DNA from 3 places in the Micrococcoides hystricis genome. Region 3 is predicted to be linked to each of the others. Evidence: predicted binding sites of a transcription regulator. Region 3 holds the regulator's gene; each other region holds the start of a gene.
The links. The regulator HrcA, encoded in region 3, represses chaperone genes, less so after heat shock. The targets are predictions, from matches to a motif close to TTNGCACTCGNNNNNNNCGAGTGCNAA.
Positions count from the first base shown of each region.

Region 1 (4,154 bases), on a different contig from region 3:
GTTTAGGCGCGGTTCTTGCGGAACAGGCGGATCAGCATGCCGAGGAACACGGCTGCACCGAGCACCGAGACGACAATGCCGACCGGCACCTCGTAGGGGTAGATGATGGTTCGGCCGATGATGTCGCAGACCAAGATCAGGCCCACACCGATGACGGCGGTCCACGGCACGGCCTTGCGTGCGTTGTCGCCCACGAGCAGGGAGACGAGGTTCGGGACGATGAGGCCGAGGAAGGGCAGCGCGCCGACGGTCACTACGACGACGGCGGCGATCATGGCCACCAGGGACATGCCCAGCACCATGGTTTTGCGGTAGCTCAGGCCGAGGTTGGTGGTGAAATCCGCGCCCATACCGGCGACGGTGAAACGGTCGGCGGCCACAAACGCGACGGCCACCAGCAGGGCCACCACCCAGAGCAGCTCGTAACGGCCGGCTAGCACGCCGGAGAAATCGCCAATCATCCACGTGTTCAGGGTCTGCAGTAGGTCAACCCGGTAGGCCACAAAAGTGGTCAGGGCGCTGATGACCCCGCCGAGCATGAGCCCGACCAGCGGAATCAGGAATGTGGAGCGGACCGGGATGGTCCGGGTGATGGCAATGAACAAAACCGTGCCGCCGAGCGCGAAGAGAGCGGCAACCCCCATCTTGGCCATCAACGCGGCCGCGGGGAAGGCCAAGGTGACCACGAGGACACCCAGGGTGGCGGATTCAATGGTGCCGACCGTGGAGGGCTCCACGAACTTGTTGCGCACCATTAGCTGCATGATCAGACCGGCAACCGCCATGGCGGCCCCGGCCAGCATCACGGCCGCGGTCCGGGGGATACGGGAGACCTGCAGCAGTTCCCACGCGGCGGAGTCCCCGCGCAGAACATCAGAAAGAGCGACGTCGGTGACGCCCACAAACATGCTCACCACGGCCATTACGGCCAGCGCGGCAATCGCGAAGCTCAGCCCGGTGGACCCGGTGAGTCGGTCCCGCCAGTTCAGTGGGCGGGCCGGAGCGGTCACCAGGGTGGTGCCCGTGTTCTCTAACGTCGCTGTGAGAGCCATGAAACTTTCTTTTCGCTGTAGGTCGGTTTGAATCTGTATCACCCCGGACACCGGCACGTGCCCATGGTTGGGGACAACTGGGTTTTACTTGGCGCCTTCGACGACTTGGTCAATCATCTCCGGCAGGGAGTCCAAGCCGAGGCCCACCAGGTACCACTGGCCCGAATCCAAGTAGACGATCTTGTCGTTCTTAGCGGCGTTGGTGTTCTTTACCAGATCGTTGTCCAAAGTGGCCTTGGCGTTGGCCCCGGATTCGCCGGTGGCGCTATCCCGGTCAACCACCAGCAGGGTGTCTGGGTTGTGTTCGGCCAAGAATTCGAAGGAGATGGACTGACCGTGCGGGCCTTCAGCCTTGACCGGTGCAGCTTCCTTGAGTCCGAGGAGGGAGAAGGGGAAGTCAAAGCGGGAGCCGGTGCCGTAGGCGGTGAGTTCGCCTGCACTGGTCATAACCACCAGGGCGCTGCCGGCATCTTTGAGTTCTTCTTTACCGTCGGCGATCTTCTCGTCGATTTCCTTAAGCTCATCGGCGACTTCGGCTTCCTTATCGAAGATCTTTCCGAGGGTTTCGGTCTGCTTCTTGAAGGAACCGTAAAGATCCTTGTTATCCAGCGCCAGATTCACGGTTGGCGCGATTTTGCTCAGCTCATCGTAGGAGTCAGCGGCGCGACCGGAGATGATGATCAGGTCTGGTTGTTCGGCATTAATTTTTTCGAAATCAGGTTCCTTCATGGAGCCGATTTTCACGCTGGCAGCCTCGGCGGCCTCTTTAACTTCTTCGGGGTATACGGCTTCGGGGACGCCGGCTACCTCAACATCGAGGGCATCCAAGCTATCCAGAACGCCAAGGTCAAAGGTAAAAACTTTTTCCGGGTTGACCGGTACTTCTACGGGTTCGCCCTGGGCCTGTTCGACGGTGACAGTCTCGCCCTGAGGGTCCTTGTCCGTCTTGGCGGCATCGGCTCCGGTGGAGCAGGCGGTCATGCCCAGAAGTAGTGCGAGTGCGGTTGCCGCTGCGGCAATCCCTCGTGTGCGTGCGGGTGCAACGCGTGGTTCCATTACAGAACTCCCTTGAATAGGTTCTAGTACTCGGTGTGACTTCGGTAACGCAGTCAGTCTGGCCGGACTTGCCTAATTAGTGAACGGTCTTGTTCCCTAATTGAAGCTGGTGCCCACGCTACTACTTAGGCTGACCTTAGTGCAAGATGAAATTCGAATTAGGAAAGAATTGCGTGAGGTAATTATTTGGCGGTTTCGCTGCCTGCTTAGCACTCGTCTTGACTGAGTGCCAAGAGGCAACTTAGAGTTTCTCTTAGCACTCCGGGGCGCCGGGTGCTAATGAGCATGAAGGGCACGGCCGCTCTTACCGCGACAGTGTTGGCCATCCTTGACGTGCGTGATACACACAACTGATTAATCCCAGTCGTACTCTTTACAAAGAAGGAGAGATCCGAAGTGTCGATCTCAATCAAACCGCTCGAGGATCGTATCGTCGTCCAGCCACAGGAAGCCGAGCAGACCACCGCTTCCGGTCTGGTCATCCCAGACACCGCCAAGGAAAAGCCACAGGAAGGCGTCGTCGTCGCTGTCGGTCCAGGCCGTTTCGATGAGTCCGGTAACCGTGTGCCAATGGATGTTAAAGAAGGCGACGTCGTCATCTACTCCAAGTACGGCGGCACCGAGGTCTCCGTCCGCGGGAACGACTACCTCGTTCTGTCCACCCGCGACGTGCTGGCCATCGTCGAAAAATAAGCTTTAAGGAAGTAGACCCTCTTCATGGCTAAACAGCTTGAATTTAATGAAGCGGCGCGTAAAGCGCTGCAGGGCGGCATCGATAAGCTTGCCGACCTCGTCAAGGTGACGCTTGGCCCACGCGGGCGCAACGTCGTCATTGACAAGCAGTGGGGCGCGCCAACCATCACCAACGATGGTGTGACCATCGCCCGTGAAGTTGAGCTGGAGGACTCCTACGAGAACCTCGGCGCTCAGCTGGCCAAGGAAGTCGCCACCAAGACCAACGATGTTGCCGGTGACGGCACCACCACCGCCACCGTGCTCGCACAGGCCCTCGTCAGCGAAGGTCTGCGCAACGTGGCCGCAGGTGCCGCTCCAGGTGAAATCAAACGCGGCATCGAGGCCGCCGTGGCTGTTGTGGCTGACCGGTTGGCTCAGAACGCACGTCCAGTCGAGGGCGGCGAAGTAGCCCACGTGGCTGCCCTGTCCGCACAGTCCGATGAGGTTGGCGAACTGCTGGCCGAGGCCTTCGACAAGGTCGGCACCGAGGGTGTCATCACCATCGAGGAATCCTCCACCACGACCACCGAGCTGGACATCACCGAAGGGATGCAGTTCGACAAGGGTTACCTCTCCCCATACTTCGTCACCGACGCGGAACGTCAAGAAGCCGTTCTGGAAGATGCGCTGGTGCTGATCTACGGTGGCAAGATCTCCACGGTGCAGGAATTCCTGCCACTGCTGGAAAAGGTTTTGCAGGCCTCCAAGCCACTGTTCATTGTGGCCGAAGACGTAGACGGCGAAGCCCTCTCCACCCTGGTGGTCAACCGCCTGCGCGGCACCTTGAACGTGGCCGCTGTCAAGGCCCCGGGCTTCGGCGACCGCCGCAAGGCGATGCTGGAAGACATGGCCATCCTGACCGGCGCCACCGTGGTGTCCGAAGAGATGGGCATGAAGCTGGATCAGGTTGGTCTGGATGTGCTCGGTAGCGCTCGCCGCGTGACCGTCACCAAGGACCACACCACGATCGTTGATGGTGCCGGCTCCGCCGAAGACGTGGCAGGCCGCGTCGCCCAGATCAAGAGCCAGATCGCTGAAACCGAGTCCGATTGGGACCGTGAGAAGCTGCAGGAACGCCTAGCCAAGCTGGCCGGCGGCATCGGCGTGATCAAGGTTGGCGCTGCCACCGAGGTCGAGCTGAAGGAAGCGAAGATGCGCATCGAAGATGCCGTCTCCGCAACCCGTGCCGCACTGGAAGAAGGCATCGTTGCCGGTGGCGGTACCGCATTGGTCCACGCCTTGCGTGCCCTGGATGATGCACCTGAAATTCAGGCGCTGGAAGGCGACGCCGCCGCTGCGGTAGGCATCGTC
Region 1 covers NZ_JBHLUB010000027.1:29,003-33,156, forward strand. Annotated here, with positions in the region: gene ACFFFR_RS05930 (ABC transporter permease) at 3-1,052, opposite strand; gene ACFFFR_RS05935 (siderophore ABC transporter substrate-binding protein) at 1,137-2,108, opposite strand; gene groES (co-chaperone GroES) at 2,505-2,801, shown strand; gene groL (chaperonin GroEL) at 2,826-4,154, shown strand, end outside.
Region 1: a site for HrcA is predicted at 2,315-2,341, ahead of groES (co-chaperone GroES). Genes of this name have one in related genera too.

Region 2 (4,154 bases), on a different contig from region 3:
GAGTTGCACGCCTTCGCCGAGGCTGTCGGACTGTCCCGTCGCGCTTTCGATGGGGACCACTACGATGTTCCCGCCCACCGGTACCCGACTGTGGTTGCCTTAGGCGCTCGGGAAGTGACTGCCGGAGAGCTAGTCCGTAGACTTACCGACTCTGGTTTGCGAATTCGTGCGGCCCACCGTCCCAGCAAGGTGCAGCGTGTGCTGAAGTCCCGGTTTGGTCGCTTATTTCCCGTTGAAGCGCTGTCGTCAGCGTCGGTGATCCGCGATGACTTGTTGTATCGTTGGGCCGAACCCCACCGCAGCTACCATGATCAGACCCATCTGTTGGCCGTTCTAAACACCATTGACTTTTTGGAGCGGCACGGCGAGAGTAGCGGGGCCTACCCGCGAGCGCTCCGGTTGGCTGCGTGGTTCCACGATGCGGTCTATCTCGTTGACGGGGCCGCCGGTGAAGCGGAGGAGGCCTCCGCGCAGTTGGCGGAGAGGACCTTGTCAGAGTTTGGTCTCACTGATTCTGAGGTGGAAGAAACGGCGCGCTTGGTTCGGTTGACCACCCACCATCGGCCGGAAAATGATGATGAGGCTGGCGCGCTGTTCAGCGATGCTGACTTGGAGGTCCTAGGTCGAGCACCGGCCCTGTATGAACGCTACCGGCTGGGCATCATGAGCGAGTACGGTCACTTGGATGCAGAGATCTTCACTCGTGGTCGAGCTGCGGTGCTGCGCACACTACTGGAGCAAGATCCGCTGTACAACACGCGCACCGGGCGGGACCGTTGGGAAACCCAAGCCAAACGTAATTTGGCCGAAGAGCTGCAACGCTAAAAGCTTCAAGGTTAAAGACCGACGGCCACCAGCCGTCCCTTGCGAACAAGGGGTGCGGCTGGTGGCCGTTTAGGTTGAGCTCACGGAGCTAGCCGGTGAGCGGCTGGTGTGGCTTAGAAGCCGCCCATACCGCCCATGCCTGCCATCTCATCGGCGCCCATGGCTGGTGCGCCAGCTGGTTCTGGCTTGTCGGCGATGACTGCTTCGGTGGTCAAGAACAGGCCAGCGATGGAGGCGGCGTTCTGCAGAGCAGAGCGGGTCACCTTCACTGGGTCGTTCACGCCGGCTTCCAGCAGGTCTTCGTATTCACCGGTTGCAGCGTTCAGGCCCTGACCATCTGGCAGGTCCTTGACCTTGTCGGCGACAACGCCTGGCTCCATGCCGGCGTTTTCGGCGATCTGCTTCAGTGGGGCCTCGATAGCGACCTTGACGATGTTGGCGCCGGTGGCTTCGTCACCGTCGAGGTTCAGGTTCTCTAGGGCCTTCTTGCCAGCCTGGAGCAGGGCAACGCCACCGCCGGCGACGATGCCTTCTTCAACGGCAGCCTTCGCGTTGCGGACAGCGTCCTCAATGCGGTGCTTGCGTTCCTTCAGTTCGACTTCGGTTGCGGCACCGGCCTTGAGCACGGCGACACCACCGGCGAGCTTGGCCAGGCGTTCCTGCAGCTTCTCGCGGTCGTAGTCGGAGTCGGTGTGCTCGATTTCAGCGCGGATCTGAGCCACGCGGCCGGCGATCTCTTCAGCGTCGCCTGCACCTTCAACAATGGTGGTTTCGTCCTTGGTGACGACGACCTTGCGGGCGGTGCCCAGCATGTCGAGGGTCGCGTTCTCCAGCTTCAGGCCGACCTCTTCGGAGATGACCTGTCCGCCGGTGAGGATGGCGATGTCGGCCAGCATGGCCTTGCGGCGGTCACCGAAGCCCGGGGCCTTTACGGCAACGGACTTGAAGGTGCCGCGGATCTTGTTCACCACGAGGGTGGCCAGTGCTTCGCCTTCGATGTCTTCGGCGATGATCAGCAGCGGCTTGCCGGACTGCATGACCTTCTCCAGCACGGCGACCATGTCCTTGACGGAGGAGATCTTGGAGTTGGCGATCAGGATGTATGGGTCTTCGAGGACGGTTTCCTGGCGCTCTGCGTCGGTGACGAAGTAGCCGGAGATGTAGCCCTTGTCGAAGCGCATGCCTTCGGTCAGTTCCAGATCCAGGCCAAAGGTGTTCGACTCCTCGACGGTAATGACGCCTTCCTTGCCCACCTTGTCGAGGGCTTCGGCGATCAGTTCACCGATCTGGTTGTCGCCAGCGGAGATGGACGCGGTAGCGGCGATCTGTTCTTTGGTCTCAACGTCGCGGGCAGCGGCGAAGAGTTCTTCGGTGACAGCGGCTACAGCCTTGTCGATGCCGCGCTTCAGGGACAGTGGGTCTGCGCCGGCTGCGACGTTGCGCAGGCCTTCGCGGACCAGCGCCTGTGCCAGTACGGTGGCGGTGGTGGTGCCGTCGCCTGCGACATCGTCAGTCTTCTTGGCGACTTCCTTGACCAGCTCAGCGCCGATCTTCTCGTACGGGTCTTCCAGTTCGATTTCCTTGGCGATGGAGACACCGTCGTTGGTGATGGTGGGTGCGCCCCACTTCTTTTCCAACACGACGTTGCGCCCGCGTGGGCCAAGGGTGACTCGGACGGCGTCGGCCAGGGTGTTCAGGCCGCGCTCGAGGCCGCGACGGGCCTCTTCGTCAAATGCAATGGTCTTAGCCATGAAGGTGTGGGTCCTTTCTGGACTTCTTCCAGTTCTGCTTGGACCTTTTGCAGTGCCCGCGACGGACAGCCCCACGTGTGGGTCTTCACCACGAAAAGGTCGTTTCCCTCTCGAAGGCTAGTGGCTGCTATGTCTGCGTCTGACCGGCCCACAACTTTCAAAGCCGTTAGCAGTCACCACTTCGGAGTGCTAAGTCAAAAATTAGCACTCTGGACACGCGAGTGCAAGCTCTACTTTTGTGGGTAGAGGACCGATCGCCCAGCGCGTAAAGCAGGGGCACTTGGGAGTCACTGGTTGGACGCGAGGACCACGACAATTGCGGGGACTTGCCGCTGTTCGACGTTGCCGATTCCGAGCGAGTCCGCGACCGCTTGAGCGGTGTCTCGCTGGTCCTCGGAGGCGTAGTAAACGGTGCTAGTTGCTACCGCGAAACCTTGCCAGTTGGCTGTCACGGGCACCGTGAAGCCCTCATTGCGTAGCGTCTGGCCGGCCTGGGCCGCAGCGCCCGGGGCAGCCGCGGTGTTGTAGACCTCGACGTTCAGGCCGTAGTTCACATTGGCCGCTGGAGTGGATTCGGTTTCTTCTTCCGTTGGGCTTTGGGTTGGAGACTGCGTCGGTGACGTCTCAGGTTCCGTTTCGGTCTCTTCCGGGGACTGCTCTGGGCTCTGTTCGTCCGAAGTCTCTGTTTCCTCGGTAGGCCCGGTCTCTTGATCCGTTTGAGTTTGTTCGGTCTGTGTTTGCTCGGTTTCGGTCTGGTTACCGTTGTCGTTATCGGTACCGGTCAGGGTTGGCAAGATCAGGAAGGAGAAAGCGCCGATGATGAGGGCGAGCACCCCAGCGAAGATCACCCATTTGAGGCTGTTGCGCTGACGGACTTGGGGCACCGCCTTCCGATGAGTCCCGTAATAACGCGCGTCGTAGGGGATGTCATCGAATTCATCGTGTGGAAGGTCCTGTTGACCTTGATTGCGCTCAGCATCCTTGGGAGACGACAATGCCTGACCTTTTCCTTGGTGGTGCGAGTGTTACCCTGCAGAAAACTCTATCTGGTTTTGCGCAGATTCGTCGGGCAGAAAAGTCTAAGTTACCGAGCTGTGAAGGGATTCTGCCGGTTGCGGCGAAGCTGGTTGACCAAAATTGGGTCATGCGCCAACGCGGCCTCGGTGTCTAACAAGTGGTTCAGACGCTGGAAAAATTGAATGGCGCTGAGTTGAAACTCTTGCTGGATCGCCAGGTCCCGGGCGCCCTTATATTTATAGTCTCTACGCATGAAATCTAAGATCTGCCGATCTAGTTCGCTCAGCTGCGGTGGTTGCCGTCGTTCTTCACTCACAGTTTTCCCACCTGCCTTTCAATCTCAGATCTGCCAAACAAGCACCGTTCAGGCTACCGCAATTACTGCAGCGCAGAAAACCGCTAAGAATCTTCCTTACTTAACCCCGCTGAATTGAGAAGATGGACTGGTGAGCACTGAAGAGACTATGGACGAACTCAACACGTTGTTTCGGGACCCCCTCGAAGACGGGTGGGCTCGCGCCCTGGCTCCGTTGCGCGACGACTTTGCGCGCATTGGCGAAC
Region 2 covers NZ_JBHLUB010000026.1:6,177-10,330, reverse strand. Annotated here, with positions in the region: gene ACFFFR_RS05430 (DUF4031 domain-containing protein) at 1-825, shown strand, start outside; gene groL (chaperonin GroEL) at 939-2,576, opposite strand; gene ACFFFR_RS05420 (LytR C-terminal domain-containing protein) at 2,864-3,571, opposite strand; gene ACFFFR_RS05415 (DUF3263 domain-containing protein) at 3,661-3,909, opposite strand; gene ACFFFR_RS05410 (uracil-DNA glycosylase) at 4,058-4,154, shown strand, end outside.
Region 2: a site for HrcA is predicted at 2,778-2,804, ahead of groL (chaperonin GroEL). Genes of this name have one in related genera too.

Region 3 (4,154 bases):
GGCTGGGCCTGTCGGGGGCGTCACGGTGGACGGGTCTGTACGAATCTCGCGTGTACCGGTCCAGCTACACACCAGCACCAGTGCCTTCGCCCGCTGTTGGGAGCAAACGTGCCGGGACCATCAGACCGACGCATCTTTGCCCCGGGTAGACATCGTGTACGGATACGGTCAGGCCGATGGGGTAGCGGTTCGGGCGTTTGTGGAGGCGGGTGCGACCGGTTTGATTGCCATCGGGTTCCCACCGGGTACTAATACCCCGGGCATTGATGAGGCGCTTGATGAAGCCGTCGCATCCGGGGTGGTAGTCGTACAGGCTACCCGGGCTTTTGATGACCCACGCGTGTTGAGCCGGACCTCGTTGCTGGACCGAAAGCTGGTGCCGAACAGTGATTTGTCACCCCAGCACGCACGGATTTTGCTGCAGTTGTGCCTCGCCCACGGGTTTGGTCCGGCAGCGATCGAACAAGCTTTCGCCACCTACTAAAGGCGAGGCTGACGGCGCAGCTGATAAAACGGCGGAAACAAAAGAACCGCCAGGAACCTCTGCGTGTTCCTGACGGTTCTTTTAAAGCTTCGTCGTTGGGTCTAGAGCAGACGCAGGTTGAAGCGGTACCGGTACGGGCGGCCCTTATTGCATTCGATGCCGGCAATGACCCCGGAGATGGTCATGAAGATCCAGACGATGACGGCGCCGAGGCCGAAGATCCAGCCGAACAAGGGCAGCAATGCCAAGATGTTGGCCAGGATGAAGATCACTGTGAGCGGCAGCGTGAAGTTGAGTGCTTCTTTGGATTCTTGCGCGGTGAACGGGCCGCGGTCACGGAAGATGAGGTAGATGACCAGTGACGGCAACGCGCCCAGAATCGCACCGAAGTGGGCGATGGTAGCCCACTGGCGGTCTTCAGCCGGGGTCAACGGCGGAACAGCCGGGGCAGGATCCTGTGGGACCTGTTGCTGTCCAGTGTTTCCCTGATTGGCGGTTGTCATTAACACTCTTTCTCAGAAACGGTGAGGCCGTCAGTGGCGTCATCGGGTGCAAATTTTGCTTCCATTCTAATCCATCAATCTGCAACTACCTGCGCGTAGACTCGCCTGTTACGCGGCTTTTCTAGGCGTATCTGTCTTCATCGTCTTGGGTGAGAAAGTCGATGAGTTCCTCTACACGGCCCAGAAATGAGGGTTCCAGGTCGGCATAGTTGCGCACTCGGGCAAGAATGAGCTTCCAACCGTGAGCAATGTCTCGTTGGTTGCCATGTGGCAGCCCGAAGGCCTGCAACACGCCGCGTTTCCATTCCACGCTGCGGTCAATGCTGGGCCAGGCCGCAATCCCGAGTGCCTTGGGTTTCACTGATTGCCACACGTCTACGTAGGGGTGTCCGAGAACCAGAACTGTGTCAGCCCACTGCCGGTTGGCGCGCACCTGCTCTACGATTCGCGTCTCCTTAGAGCCGGGAACGAGGTGATCGACGAGGACCGCTAGTCGAGCCTGACGGTGCGGACCGAACGCTTGAATCATGGCGGGCAAATCGTCGATTCCGCCGATCGGTTCCACCGCGATACCGAGTTCGCGCAGATCTTCGCCCCAGATTTTCTCGACCAGTTCCGCATCGTGCGTTCCTTCGACCCAGAATTTCGCCGCCCGCGCAACCGTGGCCTGCTGGCTGCTGCGCGCACGCGAGCCGGATGCTGTGCGGTTTGACGTGCTCGGCCGCGGTGCCTTGGGTGTGGCCGATGGGGTCAGTTCGACTGGTTCGCCTTCGAGTAAGAAACCGAAGCCCAACGGGAAGGATCGTGTCTTGCCGTGCCGGTCTTCTAGGACCACCACGTGCATGCCGCCAGCTTTTTCGACACGAAGGATGGCACCGACCCACCCGGATTCGGTTTCTTCGATCACCAGTCCCGATTCGGCTGGCTGCTGACGGATCTGCCGACCTTGGCCGGCGCGCAAATCTCCGAGGTCGCTCGGTCCCCACTGCGTGTTCATGACCACTACTGTACGCGTGCGCGCCGACAAAACCGGGTAAAGGTATTACACTGAATAGAGCAGTTTTAGCACTAGCCACTAGGGAGTGCTAACACCTAGATGGTTCCATGCGTGAGGTAACAAAGGGAGGTTTCACCATGTCTGACCCGGATCGACCTGCAGCACGGGGAGCCGAACCCCGAAAACTTCAAGTCTTGCGCGCCATCGTGGAAGACTACGTGCACTCACGAGAGCCTGTCGGATCCAAGGCCTTAGTGGAGCGGCACAACCTCGGTGTCTCTTCGGCCACGGTCCGCAATGACATGGCGTCGCTGGAGGAAGAGGGCCTGATTGTTGCCCCGCACACCAGCGCCGGCCGCATCCCCACCGACAAGGGTTACCGGCTCTTCGTTGACCAGATCGCGGAGTTGAAGCCGCTTTCGGCAGCAGAACGCAATGCGATTCACACCCTGTTGGAGTCCTCCGGGGACTTAGACGAGATGCTCAGTCGGACCGTGCGGTTGCTGTCTCAACTGACCAATCAGGTCGCGGTGCTGCAGATCCCGAGCACCGACGCGGCGACCTTGCGTCACCTCGAATTTGTCGCTCTCGCCGCCACCAAGCACCTGGTCGTGGTGATTGATTCGGCGGGCAAAGTAGAGCAGCGGGTCATCACCACCGCTGACGCCGTCAGCGACGAAGACTTACAAGTCATCAAGGCGATCTTGCTGGATCACTTGGCCGGACAGCCCATGGCTCTGCTACCGTCGGCGGAGATCCCTTTTGAGCTGCTGTTGCCGGCGCACCAACTGAACACGGCTAGCATCCTTTTGGAAACGGTCGCTGCAGTGGCCGACGCCCGCGCAACCGAGCGCATTGTGATGGCTGGGACAGCCAATCTAGCCCGCTCGAACTCGGACTTCCCGTACAGCATCGGCCCCATCTTGCAGGCCCTTGAGGAACAAGTTGTGCTGTTGCGGTTGTTATCAGAGATGGAACAGGATGCCTCCGGCCTGTCCGTGAAGATCGGACGGGAAAACCCGTACGGTTCGTTGGCGGAAACGTCACTGGTGGTGGCCAACTACGGCACCGCCGACACGCACGCGAAATTGGGCGTGATGGGACCGACCCGGATGGATTATCCCGGCACGATGGCGGCCGTACGCGCCATCGCGAAATACTTGTCCAAAATTTTGGCTCAACGATAGAACGTTGGAAGGAACCCAAACTCAGTGAGTACTCACTACCAGACCCTCGGTGTGTCTGCCGACGCCTCTGCTGAAGAGATCAAGAAGGCTTACCGCAAGAAGGCGCGCAAGCTGCACCCGGACGTGAACCCTGGTCCGGAAGCTGCCGAGGAGTTCAAGAAGGTCACCCACGCCTACGAGGTGCTCTCCGATACCGAGCGTCGCCGGAACTATGATGCGACCGGTGACGAGAACGGCCGCCCGCAGGCTGGTTTTGGTGGCGCCGGCGGGTTCGGGTTCTCCGACCTGTTCGAAACGTTCTTCAATGCCGCCGGCGGCGGACACCAAGGACCGATGTCCCGGACCCAGCCCGGCCAGGACGGCATGATTCGGGTGCGGATCGACCTGCAGGATGCGGTCTTCGGTGGGGAAGTGAGCACCGAAGTCGAAACCGCGGTCACGTGCCCGACCTGTGGTGGCAAGGGCTGCGCCGAAGGCACCCATCCGGTCACCTGCCATATCTGCCACGGCCAGGGTATGACCCAGCGTCAAGTCCAATCCTTCCTCGGCCCGGTGGTTTCCACCGAGCGCTGCTACCAGTGCCAAGGTTTCGGCACCATCATCGAACACCCCTGCCACGAATGCTCCGGCCAGGGCCGCATCCGCGACCGCCGCAAACTCACCATCAAGATTCCTGCCGGCGTGGCCACCGGCAACCGGATCCACTTGCCCGGCGAGGGCGAGGTCGGTCCAGGTGGCGGGCCGCAGGGCGACCTGTACGTGGAAATCTCCGTGCGCAGCCACCCGGTCTTCACCCGCGACGGGGACGACCTGCTCGCACACGTGACCGTGCCGATGACTGCCGCCGCGCTGGGTGCGTCCATCCCGTTTGAGACCTTCGACGGGGAACGCACCCTTGATGTGGAACCGGGTACCCAACCGGGGACCGTGCTGACCCTGCCGGAGTTGGGCGTGACACGCCTGCGGGGTGCCGGCCGCGGTTC
Region 3 covers NZ_JBHLUB010000001.1:311,320-315,473, reverse strand. Annotated here, with positions in the region: gene ACFFFR_RS01450 (asparaginase) at 1-484, shown strand, start outside; gene ACFFFR_RS01445 (DUF4870 domain-containing protein) at 586-987, opposite strand; gene ACFFFR_RS01440 (DUF3097 family protein) at 1,109-1,984, opposite strand; gene hrcA (heat-inducible transcriptional repressor HrcA) at 2,122-3,171, shown strand; gene dnaJ (molecular chaperone DnaJ) at 3,196-4,154, shown strand, end outside.